3 regions of the Micromonospora sp. ATLC16 genome follow, and region 3 is predicted to be linked to each of the others. Evidence: riboswitches for the same ligand, from Rfam matches in the RefSeq annotation. Region 3 holds a riboswitch; each other region holds the start of a gene.
What was found. A riboswitch is a leader RNA that binds a small molecule or an ion and turns the genes downstream of it on or off. The one in region 3 is predicted to bind cyclic di-AMP.
Positions count from the first base shown of each region.

Region 1: it holds a riboswitch for cyclic di-AMP, as region 3 does, so the genes downstream of both, AC2CHE_RS06570 (NlpC/P60 family protein) here and AC2CHE_RS05450 (C39 family peptidase) in region 3, are expected to answer to the same signal.
Region 2: it holds a riboswitch for cyclic di-AMP, as region 3 does, so the genes downstream of both, AC2CHE_RS17390 (coiled-coil domain-containing protein) here and AC2CHE_RS05450 (C39 family peptidase) in region 3, are expected to answer to the same signal.

Region 1 covers NZ_JBXUOW010000010.1:10,499-20,641, forward strand. The annotation lists gene AC2CHE_RS06520 (PP2C family protein-serine/threonine phosphatase) at 71-1,198, opposite strand; gene AC2CHE_RS06525 (septal ring lytic transglycosylase RlpA family protein) at 1,299-1,946, opposite strand; gene AC2CHE_RS06530 (phosphoribosyltransferase family protein) at 2,125-2,676, shown strand; gene AC2CHE_RS06535 (alpha/beta hydrolase) at 2,770-3,285, opposite strand; gene AC2CHE_RS06540 (ASCH domain-containing protein) at 3,370-3,825, shown strand; gene AC2CHE_RS06545 (LLM class flavin-dependent oxidoreductase) at 3,887-4,765, opposite strand; tRNA gene AC2CHE_RS06550 (tRNA-Gly) at 5,099-5,172, opposite strand; gene AC2CHE_RS06555 (zinc metalloprotease) at 5,500-6,504, shown strand; gene AC2CHE_RS06560 (pyridoxamine 5'-phosphate oxidase family protein) at 6,573-7,109, opposite strand; gene dcd (dCTP deaminase) at 7,187-7,765, shown strand; gene AC2CHE_RS06570 (NlpC/P60 family protein) at 7,858-8,892, opposite strand; cyclic di-AMP (ydaO/yuaA leader) riboswitch at 9,030-9,164, opposite strand; gene AC2CHE_RS06575 (C40 family peptidase) at 9,357-10,143, opposite strand, start outside.
Region 2 covers NZ_JBXUOW010000039.1:20,737-30,879, forward strand. The annotation lists gene AC2CHE_RS17360 (dienelactone hydrolase family protein) at 68-730, shown strand; gene AC2CHE_RS17365 (AI-2E family transporter) at 799-1,995, opposite strand; gene AC2CHE_RS17370 (hypothetical protein) at 2,087-2,872, opposite strand; gene AC2CHE_RS17375 (hypothetical protein) at 3,101-3,499, opposite strand; gene AC2CHE_RS17380 (helix-turn-helix transcriptional regulator) at 3,597-3,923, opposite strand; gene AC2CHE_RS17385 (carbonic anhydrase) at 4,131-4,829, shown strand; gene AC2CHE_RS17390 (coiled-coil domain-containing protein) at 4,906-5,922, opposite strand; cyclic di-AMP (ydaO/yuaA leader) riboswitch at 5,926-6,057, opposite strand; gene AC2CHE_RS17395 (YibE/F family protein) at 6,224-7,570, opposite strand; gene AC2CHE_RS17400 (metal-sensitive transcriptional regulator) at 7,847-8,143, opposite strand; gene AC2CHE_RS17405 (heavy-metal-associated domain-containing protein) at 8,259-8,468, shown strand; gene AC2CHE_RS17410 (hypothetical protein) at 8,501-9,472, shown strand; gene AC2CHE_RS17415 (heavy metal translocating P-type ATPase) at 9,484-10,143, shown strand, end outside.
Region 3 covers NZ_JBXUOW010000008.1:2,287-12,429, forward strand. The annotation lists gene AC2CHE_RS05435 (class I SAM-dependent methyltransferase) at 1-122, opposite strand, end outside; partial or broken gene AC2CHE_RS05440 (helix-turn-helix domain-containing protein) at 709-1,066, shown strand; gene AC2CHE_RS05445 (DUF397 domain-containing protein) at 1,148-1,348, shown strand; gene AC2CHE_RS05450 (C39 family peptidase) at 1,504-2,382, opposite strand; cyclic di-AMP (ydaO/yuaA leader) riboswitch at 2,610-2,750, opposite strand; gene AC2CHE_RS05455 (hypothetical protein) at 3,028-3,786, opposite strand; gene AC2CHE_RS05460 (acyltransferase family protein) at 4,727-5,983, opposite strand; gene AC2CHE_RS05465 (glycosyltransferase family 2 protein) at 6,313-7,437, shown strand; gene pseI (pseudaminic acid synthase) at 7,428-8,480, shown strand; gene AC2CHE_RS05475 (potassium channel family protein) at 8,582-9,676, shown strand; partial or broken gene AC2CHE_RS05480 (tellurium resistance protein TerC) at 9,717-9,884, shown strand; gene AC2CHE_RS05485 (hypothetical protein) at 9,937-10,143, opposite strand, start outside.

The sequences.
Region 1 (10,143 bases), on a different contig from region 3:
AGCCGATCCTCATAGTGACAGGCATCACACACCTGCCGTTCAGGTCCACCAGCGGGCCCTCAGAAGTGAATCACCCTTCGGCCGCACCGACCTCCCAACTCGGCACCGCCACCGTCGCCTTGCCCGCCGAGCCCGTGTACTCCATCAGGACCAGCGCGATATCGTCGTCGAGCCGGCCGTGCACCCACTCGACCAGAGCGGTCTCCAGGGAGGCGAGGCCGTCACCGACCGTACCGTGCCCGAGTAGCCGCCAGGCCCGGTCCGCGGTGGGAAAGAACTCGCCGTCCCGCCGTGCCTCGCCCAACCCGTCGGTGAACAGCAGCAACCGGTCACCCGGCTCCAACCGTTCCACCCGTGGCCGGACCACCGGCATGAAGCCCAGCGGGGGCGCCGGTGCCGGCGGCTCGAGGGAGATCACCGCGCCGCGACGCAGCAGTAGCGGCGCGGGATGTCCACAGTTGACGATGGTGAGCGTGCCACCGCGCTCCTCGACCAACGCGGCCGTGACGAAGTCCTCGTCACCGACGTTGCGCGCCACCGCCCGGTCCAGATCCGTCACCACGGCCCGCAGATCGGCCCGCTCGTACGCCACGTGCCGGTACGAGCCGAGGACGATGCTCGCCAGCCGGACCGCCTCCAGGCCCTTGCCGCGCACATCCCCGATGATCATGCGAACGCCGTACGGAGTTTCGATCGCCTCGTAGAGGTCGCCGCCGATCTCAGCCGTGGCGGTCGACGATATGTACCGGCCGGCCACCGATAGAGCGCCCACCCGAGGACCGAGCGGGCGCAGCACCGCCTGCTGAGCCACCATGGCCAGCTTCGACAGCTCGGCGATCTGCTCTGCCTGCCGCTGTCGTACCGCCGCCACCGCCGCCGCGATGCCCGTACCCAACGCGATGCCGGCCACGGCGACGGCCGTGGCGACCGACGTGGTCCGCTCGGACAGGGCGAAGGTCACCCCCAGCACGGAGGCGGCGGCACCGACGCCCAGCACGATCCGCCAGGAGGCGAGCGCGGCGGCCAGGAACGGCGCGGCAACCATCAGCGCGATGTAGTTCGCCGTACGGTCATCCACCAACTCGACCGCGGACACGATTGCGAGCAGGACGAGGGCCGCGCCGAGGCCGGCGCGGGATCCAGGGCTCAGCGGGCCGCGGCCCGGCTGAAGGAGTTGCGTGCGTACATCCGACAGCATGCCCGATGTACGTGAGCGAAAGAATGAGCCTGGCCCCTCGGACGAGACGGATCTGACCGCGAGAATCCGGAGACGGAGCCGATCCCGACGCTCCACCGCCTCAGCCGAGCACCTCGTAGCGGACGTCGATGTGACCGAGGTCGAGTGACGCGATCTCGGCAAACGCGGCCCGCGCCAGATCCAGGCAGCGCCCCTCGATGAACGGCCCACGATCGTTGATCCGCACGATGACCGACTTGCCGTTGGCGGGGTTGGTCACCCGCACCTTCGTGTCGAAGGGCAGGGTCTTGTGGGCGGCCGTCATCCCCTCCGGGTCGAACGTCTCGCCGTTGGCGGTCAGCTGACCCTGCCAGTAGAAGGACGCGCCGCAGGAGCCGGTGTCGACCACCGGGGGGGCAGTCGTCTTCCTGGTCGTCGGCTTCGGCATCGGGCTGGCCGTACGCTGCTTGCTACGCGACGGCGCCTGGACGGTGCGGCTCGGCTTCGGGCTCACCGTCGGGCTCGGGGAGGCACTGGCGCTGACGGTCGGCGACGCGGTCGGCGAGCCGGTCGTAGGGGCGCTCGTAGGGGCGCTCGTCGCGACGGTGGGTGACAGGTCGATCGCGGCCGGTCGCACCGGTTCCGCCTCGGCGGTCAGCCGAACCGCGCCGACGGTGCCTCCGACGGCGAGCGCGACCGCCACCACAGCGCTGGCCGTGAGACCGGCCGGCGAGGTGAACCTGCGGGTACGGGAGTGCTTACCAGCCACCGGCCCGGTCCTTTCTCAGCGGGTCAAACCGGGTCGGACCATAACGAGAGAAGCACTTCCGAAGTCAACGTGATCATAGCGCTATGACCGCAATTGCGGTGATACGTGAAGCCGATCATCCGAGTCGCGATGGGCCGGGTGGGCCGGTGTTCGGCTGTCGGTGACGCAGGATGGAGACATGCCAGTTGAGCTGAGCAGACGCCTCGTCGAGCTGTTCGGGTGGGTCGACCCCGGCCCTGGCGCGAGCCACCTGGTCAGCGACACCTCCGGCTGGTGGCGGGATCCGGCGACGCTCGCCGAGCTGGGGCCCGCGCTGGTCGCGCCGTTCCGGGCGGCTCGGCCCACGGTGGTCGTCTCCCCGGCGGTCACCGGGTTCCTGCTCGGGCCGCTGGCGGCCACCGCCCTCGGCGTGGGATTCGTGGCAGCGCACAAGCCGGGCGACGGACGGCTACCCGCCGGCTCGCTGACCTGGGCGCAGAGTCCCCCCGACTTTCGCGGCCGCCGGGTGGACCTCGCGGTACGTGACCGACACCTGGGTCCGGGCGACCGGGTGCTGGTGGTGGACGACTGGGTGGACACCGCCGCCCAGGTACGCGCCATCTACGAGATCTGCGCGGCCCGGGGAGCCGACCCGGTCGGCACCGCCGCCGTGGTCGCCACCTGCCCACCGCCGGTGGCGGCCGAGCTGAGGATCACCACGCTCCTCACCGCCCCCGACCTCCCCGCCTGACTTCCACCCGTTCCTGCTGATCATGATGCTGTTGTCCCTCGCTCCGGCGTGGCGTGGCAACAACCTCATGATCAATGCGGGCGGAGGGGTGGGTCAGCGGACGAAGTCTTCGACCACGGTGCAGACCTGGCCGAGTGCCTCGGCGGAGCGGGCCAGCGGGCCAGGCACCATCAGCGCGCGGTCGGCGGCGGGGATCTCCAGCACGTGCGGGGTGAGCCGCCGGGCGACTCCGCCGTCCCAGGACGAGTCGGCGGTGCCACCGACCAGGATGAACGGCGCGGTGGCCCGGCGCAGCGCGTCGACCACTTCGCCCCGGTGCAGCAACGGGGTGAGCCAGACCGCGGGCAGCCTCCGGCCGGCCGCGAGCGGCGCGGCGAGGGTGCCGAGCGACTTGCCGACCAACAGGTCCGTCCGCTCGTTCAGGGTCGGGGAGACCTGGTCACACACCCACCTGCCGATGGTGTCGATGTCGAAGTTCTCCGGCACCTGCCAGGAGATCCCGTGCAGCCCGAAACCAACCCGGCGCAGCGCCTCGCCCAGGTAGAGGAAGAGGGGGTACCGGGTGTCGTACCCGCGTCCCGGGATGAGCACCGCACGTCGGTCCGCCATGGACATCTCCTTGTCGTCGGCCATCGACCGTACCCCCAAATACCATCCGTCCGGGATGACCCACTCAGGCTCGACCGGATGCCGATGATCGGCAGTACCCTCGACACGATGTGGCCACGGATCGGCGGACTCCGCGCACTAGCCCTCGGCACCCCCGGTGAACTACGGGCGCGCCTGAACACCCTCGTGCTGGCCGGCCTGAAGACCGCCACCGCCGGCCTGTTCAGCGAGTACGCCGACGAAGGCGAGGAGCTTGAGCACGTCGGAGAGCGGCTGGCCCTGGTGGACGACGCCGACGCGTTGGTGGCCGTCGTCCAGGTGACCGGCATCGAGGTGACCCGGTTCGCCGAGGTGCCGTGGGACTTTGCCCACGCCGAGGGGGAGGGCGACCGCTCGATCGAGGAGTGGCGGGCCGGACACGCCGCCTACTGGACTCGCATCGGCACCCCGGTCACCGACGACAGCGAGATCGTCTGCGTACGCTTCCGCCTGCTGTCCGCCGGAGCCGGCGGCATCGCCACCGGCGACCTCGGCACCTGAGCCGCCATTCGACTCGCAGCCCCGCGCCACCCTGCGCCCACCCGGCGGGCGGCGCGCCGGCTCAGCGGCGCAGCTCGGGCAGGAGACGGGTGGTGACCTCCACCAGGACCGCCTCGTCACCGGCGTACCAACTGCTCGCCCGGGGCCAGTGCGTGATCACATCGGTGAAACCGAGCTTCGCCGCCCGCTCCACCTGATCGGCGAAGAACTGCGCGCTGCTCAACGAGAAGACCGGTGCCGAGTCCAGCTCGAGGTAGCGATCCAGGCTGGCCGGGTCACGCCCCTGGGCTGCCAGGGTCGCGTCGAGCCGACTGGTCAACTCGGCCACCCCGGTCCACCAGTCGTTCAGGTCGTCGACGGCGGGCCCGGTGGTCACCCAGCCCTGCCCGAAGCGGGCCGCGATCCGCATCGACCGGGGGCCGTTGGCGGCCACCACGAACGGTGTCCGGGGTTTCTGAACGCAGCCCGGATTGCTCCGTGCGTCGACCGCCGCGAACCATTCGCCCCGCCAGGTGGTGCCGTCCTGTCGCAGTATGGTGTCGAGCAACTCGGTGAACTCGGCGAACCGATCCACCCGTTGCCGTGGGGGCAGCGTCTCACCGCCGAGGACGGCGGCGTCGAACCCGATGCCGCCCGCGCCGAGGCCGAGCAGCGCCCGGCCGTCGGAGACGTCGTCCAACGCGGTCACCTGCCGGGCGAAGGCCGCCGGATGCCGGAAGTTCGGTGAGGCGACAAGCGTGCCGAGACGGATCCGGGCGGTCACCGTCGCGGCGGCGGTCAACGTGGTCATCGAGTCGAACCAGGGCCCGTCCACAAGGTCGCGCCAGCCCAGGTGGTCGTACGTCCAGGCGTGGTCGAAGCCCCACTCGTCGGCTCGTCGCCACCGGTGCCGGGCCACCGACCAGCGCTGGTCGGGCAGGATCACGATGCCGAACCTCATCGTCACGATGGTACAGGTGCGGGTCGCACCGCCCGCTCACGCGCAGGGGCCCGGCCCGGGATCTTCCCTCGGACGTTCGACCGGAAGGCGGACACCATGGCACACGCCATCGCCTCCGCAGGCCGAGCAGATCGACGCAGAGGCGCATAGCATCAGACCGGATCCGAGGTGGCCGTCTCCTACATCACCAGCGCGGACGTGACCCTCACCGGCTTGCTCGCAGCGTGACCCGTTCGCCCGCCTAGGGGCACGCCAATGGCACGTCGTGATCGTTGACCCTGAGATATCGAAGGCCCTGACCGGGACTCGCGTCCTGACCAGGGCTTCCGTGCGTGGAGCGGGTGACGGGAATCGAACCCGCACTGTCAGCTTGGGAAGCTGATGTTCTGCCATTGAACTACACCCGCAAGCGGCATCACTCTACCCGAGTCACCCAGCCCGTCGCACCCAGGGCTCCACCCGCCGACGAGTCACCCACAGCACGTCCCGCCCCTCGCAACTTCCCCGAACTTGCTGCATGGGGGCGGTTCGGCGAGAGCAACATCCCCGAAACTGCACGGATCTTGGCGGCCCTCGATGTGCAGGGGTGGGGCGAGCCGGGGGGGTGGGGAAGAAGTTTCATCACCGCAATATATGGCCATGTTCAAACCTGTCTATCGGTTGTAACGTCTGCCTCACGTTTTCCGCACGACGCGACACAACCCCCGGTCGCGTCGCCAGAAAGAGGTGGGCATATGGGACTGCGTCCCGTCCTGCTGAACCGGCGTACGGCCGGCATCGCATCGACGTCGCTCGCACTGGTGCTCGGCGTGGCCACGGTCGGCCTGCTGCCGGCCGCCACCACGACCGCGAGCCCGGTGGCGGCCGCCGTCACGGCCGACGAGGTGTGTGAGGATCCGACGGGTACCCTGGCCCGGGCCAAGGCTGGCGGCGCCGCCGGGCACGATCCGAACCAGCTGACCCTCGCCCAGGTACACCAGCGCGAGGCCGAGTTCGCCGACATCCTGCAAGAGCGCGCCAAGCGAGTTGGCCAACGCACGCTGAGCGCACAGGCCGCCGCCGCCTCGGTCACCATCCCGGTGGTGGTGCACGTGATCCGCCGGGACACGACCCGGGCCGGCGGAAACATTCCCGACTCGATGATCCAGTCCCAGATCAGTGTGCTGAACCAGTCGTTCAGCGGTGCGACGGGTGGCGCAGCGACCGCCTTCGCCTTCCAGTTGCAGAGCATCAACCGGGTGACCAACTCGTCGTGGTACCCGATCCGGCAGGGCTCGTCGGCCGAGCGGCAGATGAAGACCCAGCTGCGGCAGGGCAACAAGGCGACGCTCAACATCTACCTCGGCGAGCTCAGCAACAACCTGCTCGGCTGGGCGACCTTCCCGCAGCGCAACCTCAACGTGATGGACGGCGTGGTCGTGCTCAGCGAATCGCTGCCCGGCGGCACCGCCACCAACTACAACCAGGGTGACACCGGCACCCACGAGGTCGGCCACTGGCTGAACCTCTACCACACCTTCCAGGGCGGCTGCTCGGGCAGCGGCGACCAGGTCGGGGACACCCCCGCCGAGGCCTCGCCGGCCAGCGGCTGCCCGACCGGCCGGGACACCTGCTCAAGCTCGGGCCTCGACCCGATCACCAACTTCATGGACTACTCGTACGACGGCTGCATGTACCAGTTCACCTCGGGCCAGGCCACCCGCATGAACAACGCCTGGAACTCCTACCGCGCGGCATAGCACCAGCGCAGCACCGCGTACGGCAGGTGCCGGCTCCGTCGAACGGGGCCGGCACCGGCACGTACGGGTCAGGCCGCGCGGCGGTGATGCCTCCCGGAACTGGCCGCCACGGGGCGCGTGGCCTGGGGTGTGGCGCCGGCCGGGTCGAGCCAGACCTGGACGGCCGGACGGCAGGCCAACTCGCTCGGCCCACCCACCGACTGCTCCCGCCGGGCGAGCATCGCCACGTCGACGGTGAACTCGAAGAGGCGCCAGTCGGCGTGCGGGGCGGCCCGCGCGGCGAGCGCCAGCCGGGCGAGCGTGGCGTCGTCCGTGACGGGCCGGGCGCGCCCGGCGACGTACGCCTCGTCGTCGCTCTCCTCCGGCGGAAACGAGTGCAGCGCGTAACGGCCGTCGCGTTCCAGGTCGCGCCGCTTCGGTGAGTCGATCACGAAGCAGTAGAGACCGTCGTCGGTGATCACCGGAGAGACCGGGTGCACCCGGGGCCCGCCGTCGGCGCGGACCGTGGCCAGGTAGCCGAAGCCCGGGCCGTACTGCTGCATGAGAAGGCGGATCCCGTCGGCGAGTCGAGGCTCGTCGGCGGCGAATTCGGACCAGGAAGCCATGCCGACATCCTATCGAACACACGTTCGAAGCGGGTAGTCCGACACGCGTGTCGCATACCGGCAGCTATGGTGTGGCGATGCTGCTCTCCGACCGTGATTTGGTCTCCGAGATCAAGGCGGGCACCCTGGCGCTCGAACCGTTCGAGCCCACTTTGGTGCAGCCCTCCAGCATCGACGTACGACTGGACAAACTGTTCCGGGTCTTCAACAACCACCTCTACACCCACATCGACCCGGCGACCCGACAGGATGACCTCACCTCCACCGTCGAGGTGCCCGACGGCCAGGCGTTCGTGTTGCACCCGGGCGAGTTCGTGCTCGCCTCGACGCTGGAGGTCATCTCACTGGGCGACCAGCTCGCCGGCCGCCTCGAAGGCAAGTCCAGCCTGGGACGACTCGGCCTGCTCACGCACTCCACCGCCGGCTTCATCGATCCCGGCTTCTCCGGCCACGTCACCCTGGAACTGTCCAACGTGGCCAATCTGCCGATCACCCTCTGGCCGGGCATGAAGATCGGGCAGCTCTGCATCTTCCGGCTCTCCTCGCCGGCCGAGCAGCCGTACGGGTCGGCCGTCTACGGTTCCCGCTACCAGGGCCAGCGCGGCCCGACACCGAGTCGCGCCTGGCAGAGCTGGCGCACCTGGCCCACCCGGTGACACCGCAGCCGTTGAGTTACTGCGCGCACCAGTAGGGAGCCCGCCTCGCTGCGGGAGCGGATCCTACGGCGGTACGCCGAGCCCCGGCCATCTCAGCCGGGCCGACCGAAGCTGTGCACCGGGCTGCTGTCCAGCCGCTTCATCTTCACCGGCTGACCCGCCCGGGAGGCGTGCACCACCCAGCCACCACCGACGTACATGCCGACGTGGTGCAGGTCTCGGTAGTAGAAGACGAGGTCTCCGGGGCGCAGCGCGCCGCGGCTGACCGACGCGGTGACCTGACGCTGCCTGGCCGCGTTGTGCGGCAGCGCGACACCGGCCCGCGACCATGCGGCCAGCGTCAGCCCGGAACAGTCGTACGCATCGGGTCCCTCGGCGCCCCAGGAGTACGGCTTGCCGATCTGGGCGCAGGCGAAGGTGACCGCATCCCCCGCCGCTCTGCCGGGGTAGCTGGCCGGACAGGGCGCCGGCCGCAGCGGCCCACCGCCGCCCTTCCCGTACGCCCGTAGCCGGAGCCGCTGCAACCTGTCGATCTCGGTGTCGATCTGTCGCCGCTTCGCCGCGAGATCGGCCTCGGCGCGGGTCAGCTGATCGACGGTGCGGTCCAGCCCGGCCTTGGCCGCGACGAGTTCGTCGCGCAGTTCACTCGCGTGCCGGACGTCCTGCTGCTGGACCCGGGCGTACCGGTCGAGCAGGCCGAGCTGCTCGACGACCTCACCCGGCGACCGGCTGCCGAGCAGCACGTTGACGGCCCGCACCTGTCCGCCCTTGTACGCACGGGCGGCGAGCTTGCCAACCCGATCCATGGCCTCGTCCACCTGGCGTTGCAGCGGCGCGATCCGGGCGGCCAGGGCGTCCGCCTCCCGTCGCTTGCCGGCCAGGTCCTGCCGCGTGGCGTTGTGCTGCTCGATGACGGGTTCGAGCCGGTTCCAGTCCTCGTCGATGCGGCGCTCGATGTCGGCGACCGTGGGATCGGCCCAGGCGGCCGCCGCGCCGCCGGTCAACATCACGGCGGTCGCGGCCAGGGCGGCGGGGATGCAGCGATACCAGCGAAAACGCGGCGCAGCCGTCGGCCGGCCGGACAGTTCCGGACGCGTTGACGGCGGCCGCGGGGCCTGGTCTGCCACCTGGCTCAGCACTCCTTCTTCCCATACCGCCTACCGGGTCAGGCCCGGTGCCGAAGTCCCTGGCCGGCCTACGTCGGCCCGGGCGAAGGCCGGCCACGTTAGGGATTGCCGGACCGCCGCCTGGACTCCGCCTCGGCTCGACCGAGGACTTCGGCGCACAGGGCCTGGCTGACGGGTTCGGGCGGGAAGGGGCGCCCTACCGTGACGGGCACGGATTCACCCGGGTACCTGGTTCCCCGGCTCGCTCACGAGCGATTCGGCGGTGTCGGACCGTTACCGCCCGGGGTGGGCGGATCTGCCAGCGGCCGACGATTGCCCAGCGTAGGGACGATCGGCGTCGATACGCAACACAACCGCGCCGTCACTGTGGGTGCTGACATCCGACAACGACGAGGGCCCCCGTCGACTTGACCGGGAGCCCTCGGGCGATCCTGCGCGACCGCTCAGCCGACGCTGGTGGCGGCTCAGCCGGGTCGGCGGAAACCGGCGACCGGCATGGTCGTGATGGGCGAGACGTTCACCGGCTTGCCGGCCCGTGGCGAGTGGACCATCTGGTTGTTGCCCAGGTACAGCCCCACGTGGCTGACATCGCTGCGGAAGAAGACGAGATCGCCGGGACGGGCGTCCGAACGGGATACGGCCTTGCCCTCGTTCCACTGGGCACCCGTGTAGTGGGTGAGGTAGATGCCGGCGGCCTTGTACGCGTACTGGGTCAGACCGGAGCAGTCGAACGAGTTCGGGCCGGTGGCACCCCACACGTACGGCTTGCCGACCTGGGCGCAGGCGGTACGGATGGCCGTGCGGGCGGCGTCGCTGACCACACCGTTGATGGTCGGGCAGTTGGTGGTCTTCACCGTGGTCACCGGCAGCGACTTCTCCAGTCGCTTGATCTCGGCGTCGATCTGCTTCTTCTTCGCCGCCAGCTGCTTCTGCTTCGCCTCCTGATCGGCGATCAGAGCGTCGAGCTTGGCCTTCTGGTCGTCGTACTTCTTGCGGATCTTCATGACGCCTTCGAGCTCGTGGCGCTCCTGTGACGCCAACCGATCAAGGAGGGCCATCTGCTCGCCGAGCTCGTTCGGCTTGGTGTTGAGCAGCACAGCACCGATCTCCTTGGACGGGCCGGTGATGTAGTAGCGGGAGGCGAGATCGGCAACCCGGTTCATCGCCAGCTCGGTCTCCAGGGCCAGCGGCTGGATCTTCTTCTCCAGGCTCTTCGACTTCTGCTTGTTGACCCGCAGCTGGGAGCGCACC
Region 2 (10,143 bases), on a different contig from region 3:
CGACCGGAGGGCGTGTCGGCGGCCGGGCCGGGTATCCGGGTGGGTGAGTCAGCCACTGGGGGGCGAGATGGACGTGCGCGGCGAAGCGGTGACGATCCCGGCGGGTGAGGTACTGCTCCCGGCCGATCTGCTGGTGCCGGCGGAGCCGGTCGGGGCGGTCCTGTTCGCGCACGGCAGCGGTAGCTCCCGGCACAGCCCGCGCAACGTGGCGGTGGCCCACCAGCTCAACCGGGCCGGGCTCGGCACCGTCCTGGTGGATCTGCTGACTCCGGCCGAGGACGAACTGGACGCGGTCACCGCCGATCTGCGCTTCGACATCGAGCTGCTGGCCGACCGTCTCGCCGGGATCGTGGACTGGCTGGCCACCGAGCGGCCGTTCGGGGCGACCCCGGTCGGCCTCTTCGGCGCGAGCACGGGGGCCGCCGCCGCGCTTGTCGCCGCCGCGCGACGACCGGATCTGGTACGCGCGGTGGTGTCCCGCGGTGGTCGTCCCGACCTGGCCGGCGACCTGCTGGGCCAGGTGCGCGCCGCCACGCTGCTCCTGGTCGGCGGGCTCGACGAGCAGGTGATCACCCTCAACGAGCGGGCGCTCGGTCAGCTCACCTCCCGGGCCGAACTGCGGGTGATCCCCGGCGCGACACATCTCTTCGAGGAGCCGGGCACGCTCGATCAGGTCGCTGGGGCGGCGGCTGACTGGTTCCACGACCACCTGCACCCGCAACCCGCCTAGAACACCCACCCACCCGTCCCCGGCCCCGTCGGCGGCCAGCGTGGGGAGGCCGAATCCAGCTGCCGCCGTCAGGTGGGCTCAGGGGCGGGTCCGGACGACGACGGTTGGGAGGGCGATGGTGCGGGGGGTGTGGTCGACGGGCCGGACGCCGAATCCGACGCGTTCGCGACGGACTGCCGTTGACGCTGGACGCTGTCGACGATTCGCCAGGTGACCGCCGTGATCGGAACCGCCACGAAGGCGCCCGCGATGCCGGCGATGAGGGTGCCGGCGGTCACCGCGACCAGGATCACCACCGGATGCAGCCGTACCTGGCGCTTCATCACCAGCGGCTCCAGCAGGTTGCCCTCGATCTGCTGGACGGCGATCACGGCGGCCAGGGTGAGCAGGGCGGTGGTGGGCCCGTTGGCGGCCAGTGCCACCAGTACCGCGACCGCGCCGGCCACGGTGGCACCGATGATCGGAACGAATCCGCCGATGAACGTGATCAACGCCAGCGGGAACGCCAGTGGCACCCTGAGCAGCACCAGCGCCAGACCGATACCGATGGCGTCGATGGCCGCGATCAGCATGGTGCCCCGGCTGTACGAGCCGAGGGTGTGCCAGCCGATGCGGCCTGCCTCGGCGGCGACGTCCTGGTTGCGCCCGGCGGCCCGGCGCAACGTCCACTGCCACATCTCCCGGCCGTCCTTGAGCAGGAAGAACAGCAGCACCAGAGCGAGCAGGGTCGAGCCGACCACCTCGGCCGCGGTGCGGGCGCTGGCAATCGGATCCACCTGCTCCTGGCTGGTCGCCCGGCGCAGCTGGGCGAGCAGATCGTCGAGCTGTTGGTCGCTTACCGGCAGGGCCGAGGTGACGAAGTCCCGGGTGCGCTCCAGCCCCTGACGCAGTTCCTCGCCCAGCTCGCTGAACTGGTCGGCGGTCAGACTCCATACCAGCGCGCCGACGCCGCCCAGGATGCCGAGCAGGAGCAGGACGCTGAGTAGGGCGGCGAGCGCGGCCGGCAGGCGAAGCCGGCGCAACGCCAGCTGCACCGGATCGAGCAGCGCAGCGAGGAACAGGGTCGCGGCCACGGCGATGGCGAGCGGGGTGACCAGCAGCGTGATCCGCGCCAGCAGGTAGAGCCCGGCGGCGATCACCACCAGGCAGGCGCTCCACACCACCGCGGAACGGATCAGCCAGGGCAGGGCGGCCCAGGTCTGGCGCGGCCCGGCGCCCCGAACCGCCGTCTCGTCGGGTTGGTTCCCGCCTTCGCTTGCGACCACGTCGGCCCTCCTCAATGTCCGGCGAGGTCGTACCCGGTCGACGTTCTTCCGACACTAATTGCCGGAGACCGAGCCGGCGGGCGTTCGGGTATCAGTACGCGGCGACCGGTGCCCGGCCGACGACCGCCGGGATTTCCCGGGTCTGCTCGACGGCACCGGGTGTGCTCGATGGAAGGACCGACCCGCGTTCCTCTGCCACCGGCAACAGCGCGGCGGCCGCTTCCTCGCGAAGGCTGCGGGCAGCGGCGGCGGAGAGTTCCGCGGCCCGCCAGGTCGCCTGCTCCCGTTCCCGGGCCGCCCGCTGCCGGGTCAGGAGGTGGTCGCGTACCGCCCGGCGCAGCAGCAACTCCTGCTCCACCGGGTGCAACCGGGGATCCCAGCCGCGGTGCGCGAAGACGTCGCTGAGCTGCTCCACCGACAGGTCCCGCCGCCAGTACGCGTCCAGGGCGGCCCGGTGCAGCCAGCGCTCACGGTCGGCGTACTCGGCAGGGGTGCGGGCGGTCTGCGGCAGCGGCATGCCGGCGGCATCGGAGAGCCGGCGTACGTCCGCTTCCGCCGCCTCGTACGCCCGCCATGCCTGCCCGGCCTCGTCCTGCGCGGCGAGCCACTCGTCGCGGCGGTGCCGGGCCGTCGCGTCGGCCCGCTCCGCGGCGATCGTGACCTCGTCGGCCCAGCGCTCCTGGTCACGTCGTTGCTCGGCGTGGTCGGACCGGCTCGGCAGCGCGGCCTCGCGGATGCGGGTGCCGGCGTCGAAGCGGAAGAGTCGAGGTCGTAACAGCAGGCCGGTGACGGCGAGCATCACCACGCCGAGCAGGCCCAGCCAGATGGCGGCGGCACGGGGCGCGTCGAGCAGGACGGAGGAGAGAGCGGTACGCATCATCAACACCTCGCGGTCGGGGTGGGTCGTCGACTGTGATGGACGCGGATCGTGACGGCGGGCCGGCTACCCGGAGCGCGGCTGATGCCGTTCCCGGGCGGTCGGATCGGACTCACCGGGACGTCCCGGGATCACTGCGGCGGTGGCGCGATGAGGTCGACCGGCCGCTGGGCCTGGCCGGCGGGCGGCAGTGTCACCTGGCTCGATCGGTCGGCCGGACCGCGTCGGTCAGCCGGTGGGTGGGCCGCGCCGGGTCGGCTCGCCAGCACGGACGGCGGGCACCGGGGCGACGCGGTGGTCGATCCGGGTGGCGTCGGCCGGCGTGGCGTCGGCACCTGCGGGCGACAGCGGCGCGCTGTTCGCCGAGACCCGCCAATCCTGCCCGGCGTCGACCGCCCGAGCGGGCTCGACGATGGGCTGGACGGCCGACATCGCGGTGGATGGCGAACCGTCGACGACCGCGGCGCTCGGTGGTGGTATGGCGGTGGGCCGGGCCGGCGGATCGGCCGTGACGGCCCCGCCGAGACCTACGGCTAGCACCAGGGTCGCCAACGCCAACCGGGTCAGTTCACGGAGTGCGCACAGCATCGCCGGCCACAGTGGACGGGCGAACGCTGGAGACGACACGGGATCCAACCTATCCCGCCGTCGGCGTGATCGCAGCGCGGCGATCGTTCCGGGTGGGTGAAGCGCGCCACGTCGTCTGATCAGGAGGGCCGTCGGCTCAGTGGTCGGCGGGGTTGGTCACCTGCTCCTTGGTGAAGAGGGCCAGCAGGTCACCCACCTGGTGGTCGGCCTCCGCCGGGTGGCGGAACCGCCCGGCCGGGTTGAGGGTGTACTCGTTGCGCCGGCCCACCCGGGTGCGGTGCAGGTAGCCGCCTGCCTCCAGGTCGGCGACGATGGCCTGAGCGGCACGTTCGGTGACGCCGACCTCCGTAGCGACGTCCCGGAGCCGGGCGGTGGGGTTACGGGCGATGGCGAGCAGGACGTGCGCGTGGTTCGTGAGGAAAGTCCAGTTCCGCACGCTTTCCCGTTCTTCAGTGCTCGCCATGCCGCCATCGTATGACCTGCCGTCCGAGTGCCCCGGCCCGCGTCGTTGCCGGCCCCGGTTCGGTCGAGCGCAAGCGTCGACTGATGCATGAAATACATATCACGTAAAGCTTGACGTGCGTCATCCCGCGTGTGACCGTGATGGCAGCCCGTGACCAGCGCCGGCCGGGATGACCAGGCATTCCTCTCAGAGATGAGGTGCAGCCGGATGAGTCGACCCGGAACGCTCGGTTCCCAGCCCGGACCGGACCGTGAGCCGTTCACCGCGGAGCTTCCCGGTGCCCCGCAGCGGGCCCTCGCCGAGTTGCTCGCCGGCAACCGGCGGTTCGTCACCGACGCACTGCGGCATCCCAACCAGAACGCTGGACGACGGGCCGCCCTCGCGGCCGAGCAGCATCCCTTCGCGGTGATCGTCGGCTGCTCCGACTCCCGACTCGCCGCCGAGATCATCTTCGATCGCGGGTTGGGCGACCTCTTCGTGGTGCGTACCGCCGGGCACACCGTCGGGCCGGAGGTCCTGGGCAGCGTGGAGTACGCGGTGGCCGTCCTGCGTACGCCGCTGGTGGTGGTGCTGGGCCACGACTCGTGCGGCGCTGTCCAGGCGGCCCGCGAGGCACTGGCCACCGCCACGACGCCGCCCGGGCATCTGGGTGCCGTGGTCGACGCCGTGGTGCCGAGTCTGCACCGGGCAGAGGATGCCGGAGTGCACGACCTGGACGGCATCGTGGACATCCACATCGCCCGGACGGTCGAGACGATGCTGGCCTCCTCCGCGACCCTCGCGGCCGAGGTGGTTGCCGGGCGATGTGCGGTGGTCGGCATGTCCTACCGGCTGGCCGCCGGTGAGGTGCGGGCGGTCGCCGCGGAACCCGCCGAACTCGGCGGTGCGCTGGCGACCGCACCCTGATCCGCTCGGTGATCGGACCGAAAGGGCCGTCCCGCCACGGCTGGCGGGACGGCCCTCGGTGCGTCGCGTCGGGCGGTCAGAGCAGTGACACGTGCACGTGGTCGGTGTGGTTGGACGGGCCGCTGTAGGAACTCCAGCGCTCCGTGGCCGCGAACCAGATCTGCCGGTTCCAGATCACGTAGTAGATGCCCAGCCGGTCGGCGTTGCGGACCAGGAAGGCCGCCAGGTTGTTGCCGTAGATCCGGGTGTCGTTGTTGTGCCACGGGCTGAAGCCGCTGTTCTGCAACGACCAGTCACAGGCCCGGCCCTTGGGATGCTCGAACTTGTCGCCCGGTCGGAAGCAGCCGACGAACCGGTTGAACCCGGCCCGCTTGACCTCCTTGTACATGTGCAGCGTCCGCGGCGTGATGCAGCCCGACGTGGTGGGGTCGTTCTGGCTGCACGACTCGGGCTTCCAGCCGCCGTCCGAGGACCGGTTCGGCGCGATCCTGGCCACCGGCGAGGTGGCGTCCACCAGTCCGCCGGTCAGGCCGACACCGCCGACCAGCCGGAGGGACTTCTCCGCCTCACTCTTCTTGCGCGCCATGTCGTTGGTCAGCTTCTTCTGCTCGCGCACCTCGGCGTCGAGCGCGAGCTTGGCCTGCTCGGCACGAAGCTTGATCGCGTTGACCTCGCCCAGCTTCTTGTCGTTGACCAGGTTCAGCTCGTCCAGTGCCGACGCGCGGTTGATGAACGAGTCGGGTGCGCCGCTCTGCAACAGCATGGCGATCGCGCCGACCCGGCCCGTCCGGTACGACTGGGTGGCGATCTGAGCCACCTGCGGGGAGAGCGCGTCCAGGTCGGCCTGGGCGGAACGGACCTCAACCGCCAGTCGGAGCTGGCGCTTCTTGGACTTCTCCAGCTTGGCCTTGGCCTTGGAGTAGTCCCGGGTGGTCGCCTCGATCAGATCGTTCAGCATCGGCGGGTCGTCGTCGTGCTCCGCGGGTTTGGGGTTGTTCGGTGCGGCCGGCGCCGGCATCGGACCAGCGAACACGGCGAACGCGGCGAACACGGCCACCACGGGCGTCAGCCAGCGGCGTAGGGGTGCCGTCACTGTTTTCCCTTCCATCGACCGCCGACCGGGTTAGCTGACGGGTTCGGGACGGAAGTGGCCCCTACCGCTCTCGCGGATTCACCCCACGTACTCGGGTCCTCGGCTCGCCTCGCGGCGATTGGGCGGTGGCACCGCAGGCGCCGCTGCGCGCCTTCGGCGATGACCGGCAGTGAGGTTACCTGAGGGTCCATCTGTGCTTCTACGCCCCGAACCCGACGAGATGCGTCATTTCGTAATCGCTCTGCGTGACCAGCGACACGATTACGAGCCGCATTGGCAGGGGCGGTCACGTTGAGGGGTGTCACCATGTGGTGTCCGTGCTCCTGTCCGGTTCGGGCCACCCCGAAGGGGCGGCGGGGGACGTGTTTCGGTTGGGTGGGGTGCTCAGAGCGCGGAGCGCCTCGGCCCGGTCCGTCGCCGGCCGGGGAATCACGGGGGTGGACGCACCGCTGGGGACGCCGGTGTCGCCGCGTCCGGCGGTGGTGACGACCGCGGCCAGCGCGGTGGTCAGCGGTACCGCGGCGACCAGCCCGAGCGTGGCGACCACGCTTCGGACGATCTCCGTGGTGAGGAACTCGCTGGTCAGGATCTGCCCCAGCGCACGGGAGTCCGCGGTCAGCAGAAGCAGGAGCGGCAGCGAGGCGCCGGCGTACGCCAGCACGATGGTGTTGACCACCGAGGCGATGTGGGCCCGCCCGACCCGGGTGGCCGAGCGGTACAACTCCCGGCGGGAGAGGTTCGGGTTGGCGTGGCGCAGCTCGTTGACCGCGGCGGCCTGGGTGACAGTGACGTCGTCGAGGACCCCCAGCGAGCCGATGATGATGCCGGCCAGCAGCAGACCGTGCAGGTCGACGTCGGCGCGGAACATGGACAGGGTGGTGGCGTCCTCGCTGCCGAATCCGGTCAGGTGGGTGGCCCCGGTCGCGGCCAGCCCGAGCAGCCCGGTCAGCACCAGACTGGCCAGCGTGCCGAGCACGGCCACCGAGGTCTGTGCGGATATGCCGTGGGTCAGGTACAGCACCACAAACATGATCAACGAGGCGCCGACGATGGCCACGGCGAGCGGCGGCTGGCCGGCGCTGATGCCGGGCAGCACGAAGGTCAGCAGGATGGCGAAGCTGGCGGCCAGGCCGCCCAGCGCCGCCAGGCCCCGCAACCGCCCGAAGGCGACGATGGCGGCGGCGAAGAGCACGGCCAGCCAGATCAGCGGCTTTCCGCGCTGGTGCTCGGCGATGTTGTAGGAGCTGATCGAGGGGTCCTCAGGGTCGATCAGCGAGACCAGGATGACGTCGTCGTCGACCTCGACGTGGGGCGCCCCCGGCCCGGCAGGGACAGGTGTCTGCACCTCCTGTCCGGCGTCCGGCCCGGTCTGGACCCGGACGGTGACCGTGCCGCAGGGACCGTCCGCGGCCGTCGGGGTGCCCTCGGGCACCACCGGGTTGGGTGGACAGGGCTCGCTGACCACTCGGATGACCGTGCCGTGGTAGCGGGGGGCGTCGTCGGTGGCCTCCGGGCGGGGGGCGTCCCGAGGCCAGAGCACGATGGCGGCGACCAGGGTGGCGAGGAACAGGGGGACCACGGTCACGACGAGAATCCGCCGCACCCCGGGTGGGGTGGGCGGAGCGGAACGGGTGTGGTCGGCGCCCATTCAGTGTCTCCCAACGATTTCAGGGCTGAGTACGTGTCGACGGGCGAGACGGTTCAGTGCTGCCGGCCGGCGATCTGGAAGGGCAGCCTGAATGGCCCGAACGTGGCGGGGTGGCTGCGTACCGTGAGCTGTGGCTTGGCCCGGGACGACCGTGGAGGCGTGTGCCCGGCAGTGACCGCGGGCGGCGCGGCACGGATTTCGGCTGGCCATCGTGTGCGAATGGTAACCAGCCCGACCTGCCGACGCAGGTCGCGAGGGGTACGTCGGCGGGTCGGCTCAGCCGCGCTTCATCAGTCGGCCCACGGCGGCCATCATCTCGGCCGCCATCTCGTCGGCCCGACCCTCGGCGGCGCCTTCGTGCATGCAGTGCCGGGCGTGCCCGTCGAGCAGGCCGAGGGCGACCTTGTCCAGGGCGGCCTGAATGGCCGAGATCTGCGTGAGCACGTCGATGCAGTAACGGTCATCGTCGACCATCTTCTCGATGCCGCGCACCTGGCCCTCCACGCGGCGCAGCCGGGCGAGGAGTTGATCCTTGCTGGCGGTGTAGCCACGGATCGGCGCGGGGGTGCTCATGCGGGCAAGGATAACCTACCCCTGGGGGGTATGGTACGGTCGGTGCGAAGGATACCCCCTGCGGGTATAAGGGCGGGTGGTCGACCCACCCTTCCGAAGAGGTGAGGAGAGTGCCATGGTCAGCACGACGTACCAGGTGCAGGGCATGACCTGCGGACACTGCGTCAACGCGGTCAGCACCGAGGTCGGTGCGCTCGAGGGTGTCAAGGACGTTCAGGTTGATCTGGCCGCCGGTCGGGTCACCGTCACCAGCGACCAGCCGCTGTCCGACGACGCGGTACGTGCCGCCGTGGACGAGGCCGGATACGAGCTCGCCGACGCCTGAACTGGTCGGCGGGCGGAAACCGAGGGTCAACCATGCATACGGCGACGAAGCTGAGCGGCTTCGTGCTCGGCCTGGCGGCGGTGTTCGGCGCGGCGTACGGGTTGGGGCAGCTGACCGACCCGGTCAACGTGGTCGCCACCGGCCACGACAGCGGGGGCGCGGACCACAGCGGTGGTCCCGGCCACGAGGGCGACGACAGCCCGGAGCACGCGGCCGGGCACCTGCCCGGCGGCCTGCTCGTTTCCGACCGTGGCTACACCCTGGTGCCGGTCGACGCGTCACCGGGTGAGTTCGCGTTCCGGATCACCGGCCCCGATGGCCGTCCGGTGACCGGGTTCGACGTCACCCACGACGAACGGATGCACCTCATCGTGGCCCGCCGCGACCTCTCCGGCTTCCGGCACGTCCATCCGGAACTGGCCGAGGACGGCACCTGGCGTGTCGCCTCGCCGCTGGGCTCTGCGGGGGTGTGGCGGGCCTTCGCCGACTTCGTCCCGACCGGCGGCGACCCCCTGACGCTCGGCGTCGACGTGACCGTCCCCGGAGCACTGACCGAGCGACCGCTTCCCGCCCCGACGAGCAGCGCCACGGTCGACGGTTACACAGTCGTCCTCTCCGGCACCCCGCAGCCCGGGCGTGCCACGACGCTGACGCTGACCGTCAGCCGGGGCGGCGCACCGATCACCGATCTGGAGCCCTACCTCGGCGCGTACGGTCACCTGGTGGCGCTGCGTCGTGGCGACCTGGCATACCTGCACGTACATCCGGAGGGCGAGCCGGGAGACGGGCGGACCGCCCCCGGCCCACGGGTCAGCTTCGCCACCGAGTTCCCCTCGGCCGGCGCGTACCGGCTCTACCTCGACTTCCGCCACCGGGGTGTGGTGCGTACCGCCGAGTTCACGGTGCAGGTCGGAGACCCGGGCGGCACCACCGGGCCGGCCGACCGGCCTGCCACCCCCGGGTCCGCGGACGGGCACGGGACTCCCGGGCACGAGCACGACTGACGGGACCAACAATGAGTACGAGCCGACCCCTGACCGCCGCACCGCACCTGATCGAGTTGGCCATCGGCGGGATGACCTGCGCGTCCTGCGCCGCCCGGATCGAGAAGAAGCTCAACCGGATGGACGGCGTGCAGGCCACCGTCAACTACGCCACCGAGAGGGCGACCGTCTCCTACGCCGACCCGGTCACCCCGGGCGACCTCGTCGCCACGGTCGAGAAGACCGGTTACCGGGCCGCCCTGCCGCCGCCCACCCCGGCCGCACCAGCGGTCGCCGCCGAACCGGCGGACCCGCTTGCCGCCCTGCGTACCCGGCTGTGGGTCGCGGTGGCGCTGAGTGTGCCGGTGATCGCGCTGGCCATGGTGCCGGCCTGGCAGTTCACCCACTGGCAGTGGCTGTCGCTGACTCTGGCCGCCCCGGTGGTGGTCTACGGCGGGCTGCCCTTCCACCGGGCCGCGCTGGTCAACCTGCGGCACGGCGCCGCGACCATGGACACCCTGGTGTCGCTGGGCACGCTGGCCGCCCTCGGCTGGTCGGTCTGGGCGTTGTTCCTCGGCACCGCCGGCACCCCGGGGATGACCCATCCGTTCAGTTTGGACATCGGCCGTACCGACGGCGTCGGCAACATCTATCTGGAGGCGGCGGCCGGGGTGACCGCCTTCATCCTCGCC
Region 3 (10,143 bases):
CGAGTCGTCTCGGCCAGGTCGGCGAACAACGACTCCGGATAGCCCGGTCGGGCCCGCTCGTACAGCTCGGCGGCCGTGTCGAACGTCGTAGCCAGCCCCGCGTACGGCTCCTGCTCCCCCATGGCTCCCCCGCAAACGTGTAAACGTCGAGGCCGATGTCACCCTGATCGTCGCATCGCCCCCACCCGCCGTTCCCACCCTAACCGCACCCACTACCGCGCCGCCCTCACCGCACCCACCGTCGGGTCGCCGCCACGCCCACCACCGCGTCGCCCCCGCGCCTCCCGTTACCCCCGCTCTCCCCGCGCCACGCGACAGGCCGGGCAGGTTGCCGTCGTACTCGACGCGCAGCAGCAGCCGGGCCTGCCCGCACGGTCAGGGTTGCCCGTCGGCACGGCAGCACCACATCGGCCGTAACGGGGTGTGCGGCACCTCGGCGTCGCACAGGTACCAGGCAATCCGGTTACGCACATCGACCTCCCAGTCGGCGATCGGAGGGGCCACCCGGACGCGAGGAAAAGGCGCTCGGGCGGCCCCGGGACAGAACCGCCCCGTCCCCTGTGGATGGGAGCGGCCCCGTTGCGTGACAGTCTGGTGAGGACGGCACTACGGTCGGAAGGCATCGACGCTGGCCACGGTGGGAGCCGGGTGCCCCGATCCGGCCCTGGGCAGCCCCTTGGCGATCTTGACAGACCCGGTGGAGGGGACATGGAACGCGAGCAGCCTTCCGACCTGCATGAGTTGATCCGTACGCAGCTTCGCCGGCTGCGTACGGCCGCGGGCATGAACCAGGAGGAGTTCGGACGGCGTACGAACTATTCGGCGTCCCTGGTGTCGGCGGTGGAGGTGGGCACCCCCCGCTGGATCGGCCGTACGCGAAGCGGGCGGACGAGGTCCTGGCGACAGGCGGGATGTTCGAGGAGTTGTTGCGGACCGCCGAGGTGCTGCGCCAGCCGGCGTGGTTGCTGCCCTACCTGGAGGCCGAGCACAACGCCCGGCAGCTCCGCTGTTATAGCCGACGCCGGTGCCGGGCCTGCTCCAGACCGAGCGCTACGCCCGCGCGGTGGCTGTCCCGGTGGGAGACGGTGCGCAACGAGGCACTGTCCGGCCGCCAGTCGATCGAGCGCATGAAGGATGTTGTGAAGCCATGGATCTGAACGGCGCGACCTGGCGCAAGTCCACCCGCAGCGGCTCCAGCGGCAACGACTGCGTGGAGGTCGCCGACAACCTGCCCGGCATCGTGCTGGTCCGCGACACCAAGAACCGCGACGCCGCCACGCTGGCCTTCACCCCGGCGGCCTGGGCGGGCTTCGTCGGCCTGGCGAAGCGGCACGCCCCGCACGCCTGACGACGCGACACCGCCCACACGTCCGACGAACCCGAGCTACGGCGAGCTGGCGACACAGCACGCCCCGCCGCTTGACGTACCGGAAACGGAAGCCCTCGGCCCGCGGGCCGAGGGCTTCCGGGTGCAGCGGAACGGGTGCAGCGGAACGGGTGCGATCAGGCCGAGTAGCCGCGGGTGGCGGCCCAGTTGGCCAGGGCGATGGTGCTGATCCAGTACGACGGGTACGAGGCGTCGGCCGAGTCGGCGATTTTCACCAGCCGGCCGGAGTCCTGGTAGCCGACCACGGCGATGTAGTGGCCCCCGGGGAACGAGTGCCAGCGGCCGTCGGTGTCGGTGACGGAACCGGCGACGTTCACCACGACGCCCCGCCCGTCGGTGACGGCGGCGACGACGTCCGCCTGGAGCTGATCCATCTGGGTCGGGGTGGCCGCACCGCCACGGATCATCGTGGTCTCGTACGGGTCGCCCTTGACGACGGCGTTGAGGACGCGGGTGGTGTCCTCGGCCGAGTTGGTGCCGGCGAAGGTGGTGCCGAGTTGGCTGGCCAGGGCGTCCTGGGTACGCGCGACACCGGCGGCGCTTAGCGCGTTACGCACCGCGGCGGGACCGCAGTAGTAGCCGTTGCTCTGGGCCTGGTGGTCGTAGTCCAGAACCTTCGAGGCCGGCGGCTTGGGTGTCGCCTTCTTGCTGACCAGGTCCGGGTCCGTGGTGGCCTTCGGTGACGGCGAGGCGGCGCTGGCCGGCGCGGCACTGCCGGGTGCGGCGCTGCTGGGTGCGGCGGTCGTCGGCGCCACCTCCACCTGACTCGGCGCGACCTCCGCCTGACTCGGCGCGACCTCCGTGTCACTGCGCACTTCGGCGGCGGCGGTCGTGGCCTGCGTGGTTGCCGGGGTGTTCCCGGTGCCGGCGAGGGCCGCGCCGGTGCCGGTGGCCAGGACGAGGGCCACGGCGGATCCGACAACGAGCTGATAGGGGCGTTCGGTGACCCGCCGGCGGAGCCGGCGGGAGAGGGTGTGCTTCAACGGTTCCTCCACGGGTTGAGGGAAGAACGGCACACCGGCACCGGCGGTCGGGTCGGCAGCAGGGCACCGACGACCGCCCGGGTGAGCGGGACAGGCCGTTCAAGGGGTACGCCCGGAAAGGACCCGGGCGGTGGCGATGACCGGGGTCAGCTCGCGGCGGTCGGGCCAGCGAGCACGGGCACCGCGGTGCCGTGGAGGCGGGGGAACCGGGGGATCACATCGGACTGCACGAGGGTTGGTACTCCTTCCGTCACCGCCGACCGGGTTAGCTGACGGATTCGGGCGGGAAGTCGCCCTACCGCAAGCCGAGGCTCACGGATTCACCCCAGTGGCGCTGTGGGTCCCCGGTTCGTGAGATCACGATTGAGCGGGTCGGCACGGCGTCGCTTCCTGCGATCGGCTACCGCACCGGACGCGCTGACATTACTGGTCGGCCACCTCGAAGCCAAACCACCCTGACCTGCTTAAACATCATCCGGCGCGGCAATTTTCGGGTACCGAAGAACTGGCATCGCTCAATGGGACCGACGGCATTCCAGGCACTTTCAGGTAGCAACCGGACGGCCGGTGAAAATCTCGACGGAGATTGCTGCGGCAATGGCCTCACCTACGAAAAGTGACCGAATTTCCGGCCATTGTGACCCAGCTCATGGAATTTCAGCCAAGCCGAGCCGGACGCCAGCGCGGGACAAGGTCGGGCCGCCCGACGGTGACCCGACCGGAGACGGGCAGCCGGTTCGGTCGGAGCCGCCCGGCGGCCACGTACGCCTCGGCGGAGAGGGCGCGGGCCGCCTCGGTGGCCAGTTCCGCCGCCCGCCACAGGTCCCGCTCCCGCTCGGCGGCCGATCGATGGGCCGCCAGGCGGTTGTCACGCACCACCCGGGCGAGGATTACCTCCTGCTCGGCCGGGTGACGCCGGGGGTCCCAGCCGGAGCGGCCCGCCAGCACATCGCTGAGCTGGCGGGCGGTCAGGTCACCACGCCAGTGGGCCGCCATCGCGGCCCGGCGCAGCCAGCGCTCGCGGGCCGCGTACTCGGCCGGGGTTCGGGGGGTGCGTGGGGTCGGCAGTCCGGCGACGCCGGCCAGCCGCCGGGCGGCGGCCTCCGCCTGGTCGTACGCGGCCCAGGCGCGGTCCAGTTCCGCCTGGGCCACCCGCCATGCCGTACGCCGTCGCTCGGCGTTCTGCCCGGCACCGGCTGCCGCGACCGCCACCTCGCCCACGTATCGGCGCAGGTCGGCCTCTTCGGTCGCGGCACGGAGCGCGTCCTCGTCGGCGGGTCTCTCCACCGGACCGGCCGGCTCCGGGCGGGCCACGAGCACGGTGAGGACGCCCAGCGCGAGCACGAGCAGGACCGACCAGATGGCGGCGGCGCGTGGCACCTCGATCAGGAACTGGTAGAGAACGGTCTTCTCCATGTCGGCACCTCGGGAAATCGGTACGGCGACGGTGGCCGTGCCGGCAGCGGATCGCGGATGGCGTCGCGGCGCGGTCGCGGGTTCGTTCGGGCGGTGCCCCCTCGTGCCGGGAGCACCGACGTCGCGGCTGGCGGCAACGGGCTGGCAGGGGCTCGGCGCGGGTGCGGCACCGAGCGGTGCGGAGGTGACGGATGGTCGCCGGGGTTCAGGCGTGCGGTGGGGCGCGGGCGGCCCGAACGCCCCCGACCGGGGCCGCCGGCGTGGCCCGGGAGATCGAACAGGCCGTCCGGGACCCGCGTGACGCGCGCAGCGACGTTGCCGAGCGCCGTCAGCCCGCACCGACCACAGGCCGTCGGCTGCGTCGCGGACACCCCGGCCGGGTCGGCGAGATCGTCGGCGCCCCGCGCGGTCGGCAACGCGCAACCTCTGGCCGAGTCCGCTGAGTCACCGGCACACCGCGCAGTAGGCTTCGCCAGGCAGACCAGGTCAAGGCATGCGACCAGATCGAACGGTACGGCCAGCTGGAGAGCGGTGGCCGGGTCGAGGGGTGCGGCTTGGCCGCGAGCGGCGGCCAGATCGACGGGTGCGCCCTGGTGCCAGCCGGCGGACGTCGGTGGCACGGGGGTCTCGATCGGTGTTGCCGTGGCCGTGAACCGGTCGGCGGCGGCCGGGTGGCCCGGCAGAGCCCAGGCACCGAGGGTGAAGGCGGCGGCGACCGCGAGCCCGGTCAGCAGCCGCGCGGCCCAGCGCGCCAACCACCACAGAGGACGGACAGGCGCGGCGGGAAGCACGTCGTCACGCTACCGCCTCGACCGCCCGGGACGCATCAGCCACCGGGCGTGTCGAATCGCCCGGCGCGTCGCCGGGTACGTCGATACGCGCAGGTCAGGATACCCCTAACCTGCCGTCCGTGATGGACGGTCTCGCCATGATCGACGCCTCAGGCGGGGTCCACACCGTCCCGGGACGACCGCTGTCGGGGCAGCCCGACCACCGACGGGCCAGCCGGCGCCTCGGAACACTCCGCGCCCGACCGCCCGGAGCGCGCCGCGCCGCCCGGCGACTCGGTACGCGCCGCGTCCGACGGGCCGGGTCGCGGCGGCCGGGAAGGGGCCAGGCGACGCATCATCGGCTGTTCCACGTACCGCTGCAGCAGAGCGGCCAGCCCCAGGGTGAGCAGCAGGAATCCGATCACCGCGAGCGGACCCCACCAGCCGGGCAGGCCGGTGCCCCAGTCGCCGGTCAAGCGCAGGATCGTCATGATCACGAAGACGTGCACCAGGTAGAACGCGAAGGAGACCTCGCCGAGCCAGACCATCGTCCGGGAGCGCAACGGCGAGCGCCGCCCGTGCACGTCCGCGTCGGCCGCCGCGGCGATCACCAGGACGTACGCCGCCGACAGCAGTGCCGCCCAGAACTCGGCCCGGATCCACTGGGAGGCCGCCACCCAGGTCAGGACGAAGATCAGGCTGGCCACGGGGAGCCGGGGCCCCCGCCAGCGGCCCCGCAGCATGAGTTCGGCCGCGGCCACGCCCATCCAGAACTCCAGCGAACGGACCAGCGGGAAGACCTGGGTGAACCACCAGCGATCCGACTCCGGCACCAGTGCCTGCCCGGGCCAGAGCGCCAGGATCAGCAGCGGCACCGCGATCACCACGGCCCACAGCAGCCACGGACGGGCCCGCCGCACCGCCGGTAGCACCAGCGGTAGGCACAGGTAGAAGAACAGCTCGCAGGAGAGCGACCAGCTGACGTTGTTGATGCTGTAGAAGTGGCCGGGCCGGGGGTCCCACGCCTGCACCAACAGGAGGTTCTCCAGCGCCGCCACCGGGTTGATCGGATCGGCGAACCAGAGCATCGCCAGCATGGCCAGCGCCCACAGCACCAGATGGTTCGGATAGATCTTGGCGAACCGGCGTCGCCAGAACCGGCGCCGGGAGGCGCCGGGCCGGGCGGACCAGACCAGCACGAAGCCGCTGAGGATGAAGAAGAACTGCACCCCGGACAGACCCAGGGTGAAGATCTCGCCCACCACCGCCTGCGGGCCGGGATCGGCGATGATGCGCATGGTGCCGGCGTGGAAGCCGAAGACCAGCAGCGCGGCGATCCACCGCAGTCCGGTCAGCGACGGCAGGCGGTCGGCGTCCGTACGCTCGCGTGGGGTGGTCGCCGACGCCGCGAGGGTAGTGCTCGTCATGCCCACCTCCCGGTTCTCGACCACATCACCCGCACGCCCATCTCCTCGTGGCCGCCGAGATGGCGGCAGCAGCCGGCCTCCCGTGGCAACCGGTCGGCGCAGCCCGCCGGGCACCCTACCTCGGCTGGCAGGCAACTGCCTGGCTCGGCCGCCCTGCCGCACTCCGGAGCGACTCCCGCCGCGGCATTTGTCCAGATCGATGACCGGCAGCCCTTCAATCGAACAGGTGCCCGTCGTTAACCTGGCACTCATCGGCTGTTCAAAGACTCCACCGCACCCGGCCACGTCAGGTTCCAGCTTCGTCAACCCGGGTGGCCGAAGGTTTCCGGGTGGTCACACCGCCGACGCCAACGCCGCTGCTGAGCATCGTCGTGCCGGTTTACGGCGTCGAGGCGTACCTGCGCCAGTGTTTGGACTCCATCCACGCCGACATTCCAAGTGCCGAGGCGGCGCAGGTCGAGGTGATCGCCGTCGACGACGCCTCACCGGACCGGTGCGGTGACCTGCTGCGCGAGTACGCCGCCGAGCAGCCCGGGCTGCGCGTCCTGCACCTGGACCGCAACGTCGGCCTCGGACCGGCCCGCAACGCGGGCCTGGACGTGACCACCGGCCGGTACGTGTGGTTCGTCGACAGCGACGACTGGCTGCCGACCGGCACGATCCCGACCGTGCTGGACCGGCTGCGGGTGGACCGCCCCGACGTGATGATGGTCGACCACCTGCGGGTGCACGAGTGCGGGCGCGAGGAGGTGGACGCCAGCAGCCGGCTGCTGCGCCCGGCCCCCGACGTGGTGCGGCTGGCCGACCGGCCGCACCTGCTGCGGGTGCAGCACACCGCCTGGAACAAGGTGGTACGCCGGGAGTTCATGGCCGAGTTGGGGCTGCGCTTCCACCCCGGCTGGTACGAGGACATCCCGTTCAGCCACCCGCTGCTGATCGGCGCGGAACGCATCAGCGTGCTGGACCGGGTCTGCTATCTGTACCGTCAGGGCCGCCAGGGAGCGATCACCTCCACACGTAGCGGTCGGCACTTCGACTCCTTCGAGCAGTACGACCGACTCTTCGCCTGGCTGGGTCGACGGCATCCCGACGGGCGCTGGCACGCCGAGCTGTTCGACCTGATGGTGAACCACTTCCTGGTGCTGCTGGGCAACGACGACCGGTTGCATCCGCATCTGCGCCGGGACTTCTTCCGCCGGGTCGCCGCGCACTACCGCAGGTACCTGCCCCGCGGCGGCTACCCCCGACCAGGTGGAGTGCCGGGGCTCAAGCACCGGCTGGTCGGCCGCGACAGCTACCTGGCGTACGCGGCGCTGCGGCGGGCCCATCGGCTCGCCGGCCGGCTCCGCGGCAGCGCCGGTGGGGATGCCACGACGGGCGGGTCGGCACCGGCACCGGGCAGCCCGGCCCAGGACCGCAGCTTGGTAAGCACGCACGGAAACGGATCGGAATGACGTTCAAGATCGGGTCGCATCTGGTCGGCGCCGGAGAGCGCCCCCTCGTGGTGGCCGAGATGTCCGGCAACCACAACGGAGACCTGGACCGCGCGCTGTCCATCGTGGATGCCGTGGCGGCCAGCGGCGCGCACGCGCTGAAGCTTCAGACGTACCGGCCGGACACCATCACCATCGACGTGGACACGCCGGAGTTCCGCATCTCCGGCGGGCACGAGCTGTGGGGCGGGCAGAACCTCTACCGGCTCTACGAGAAGGCGCACACCCCGTACGAGTGGCACCGGCCGATCTTCGAGCGGGCCCGCGCCCTCGGGCTGACCGTCTTCTCCTCCCCGTTCGACGCCACCGCAGTGAAGCTGCTGGAGGAACTGGACGCCCCGGCGTACAAGATCGCTTCGTCGGAGCTGGTCGACCTGCCGCTGATCCGGCTGGTCGCGGCCACCGGCAAGCCGCTGGTCATCTCCACCGGGATGGCCACCCTGGCCGAGATCGACGCCGCCGTACGCACCGCCCGCGACGGTGGTGCGGGCGGAATCATCCTGCTGGCCTGCACCGCCTCCTACCCGGCACCGCCGGCCGACAGCAACCTGCGCCGCATCCCGGTGCTGGCCGACGCGTTCGGCGTGCCGGTGGGTCTGTCCGACCACACCCCGGGCATCGGGGTGCCGGTCGCCTCGGTGGCGCTCGGCGCCTGCTTCATCGAGAAGCACGTCACGCTGGACCGCGCCGACGGCGGGGTGGACTCCGACTTCTCCCTCAACCCCACCGAGCTGGCCGCCCTGGTGGTCGAGTCGGAGCGGGCGTACGCGGCACTGGGCGGCACGGCGGTCGGGCCGACGCCGGCCGAGCAGGAGGGCCTGCGCTTCCGGCGCTCGCTGTACGTGGTGGCGGACGTGCGGGCCGGTGACGAGGTGACCGTGCACAACGTCCGCTCGATCCGCCCGGCCGGTGGACTCCCCCCGGTGGAGATCGACCGGGTGCTGGGCCGCCGGTTCACCGCCGACGTGGCCCGCGGCACCGCGCTGAGCTGGGACCTCGTCTGACCTGTTGACCTGCCGACCGCTCTCCGAGTGGCCGACACGTCGTGCGGAGCTGGGATCTGATCTGGGGGTGCCGGTTCCGGCGGACGGGTATACCTCTGCGTATGACCTTGGTAGCGGTGGCGGCGGGCCTGGCACTGATCACCGTGGTGGTGGTCGACGTCTGGCTCACCGTGCTGCACCCGGACGCGGAGGGACCGATCGCCCGTACCGTCCGGCGGCTGGTCTGGCGAGCCTCGTCGCTGACCGCCGGCCGACGCCGCACGCCGCGCCGCACGCCGCTGGTCTGGGCGGGACCGATCCTGGTCACCGGCACGTTCCTCGCCTGGCTCGGGCCGCTGGTGCTCGGGGTCGCGCTCGTCGTCTGGCCGAGCATGGACGGCTACCACCGGGTCACCGGTTACGGGCCGGCCGGTTTCGTCGACGCCCTCTACTACGCCACCGGGCTGCTGACCGTACTCGGCTTCGGCGACCTCACCCCGGACACCGGGGCGCAGAAGCTGTTTGCCGTGACCGCCGCCGCCCTCGGCTTCGGCTTCTTCGCCGCGCTGGCCACCTACCTCATCGAGCTGATCACCGGGCTGACGGTCCGTAACCGGTTCGCGCTGACCATCTACGACCAGGTGCGCGGCACCGACGGGGTGGGCCTGCTCGTCCGAAGCCTGACCGACGAGGGGGTCGACGCGGCCCGGGAGCGGTGCATGACCTGGGCGGCGAGCCTGCGGGAGGTCGACGACACCGTCCGTCGGTATCCACTGGTCGCCCTCACCTACCGGCCCCGACGGCGGGACTACGACATCGAGCCCGCCCTGGAACAGATGGCCGCCATCACCGTCGCGGCGCTGCTGGCCGCGAGGTGTGAGCCTTGGTGCGGCCTCCGACCCCGGGCGGAGGAACTGGCGTACGCCCTGCTGCGGCTCCAGGAAACCATCAGCAGTCGTTACCTGGGCCGTCATCTGCTCCCGGCGAGCAGCGAGCCGGCGGCGGACGACGCGGATCCCGATGAGGCTCTACGGCGGCTGCACGCCCGGCTGGTCGACAAGCTGGGTACTCGGTTCGATCGGCCATCGGGTGGCGACGAGTTGGTCCGCGAGTTGCTCTCCCAGTCGCTGCCGTTCCTCGCGGCGCTGCGCGGCTGGTCGGTGCTCGGAGCCACCCGCGACGGCCAGCCGATCAAGGTCGACCGACCGGACGAGTAGACACGGCCCTTGACGCGCGAAGAATGCTTCGCGAATATGGCTGCGCCGTTTCGTGCACCTGCACTGCAGTCTGGCGGTGCTGCTGGCCTTCGCCGGGGTCAAGCTCATCCTGTCCGAGACCCCGGTCGGCAAGCTCCCCATCCCGGTCACCCTGGGCGTCATCGTCGCGACGATCGCGGTGTCCATCGTCTGGAGCCTGCGCAGCACCAGCTCGCGCTCGGAAACTCCGGAGCCCGCACAACTTCCCTGATGTTGCGGTCTCAGCCGGCGCCGGACACCGCAACATCAGGGAAAGTGCGGAAGTTTCGGCCGGTGGGGTCGGCGGGGGTGAAGGCGACGGTGACGACCACGTCGTCCAGCGACAGGGTGCGCCACAGCCACACGGTGCCGGGCGGCACCTCCAGGCCGTGCCGGTGCCACCAGGTGGCCACCGGCACGTCGGCGAGCTTGGCCAGACACTCGACGCG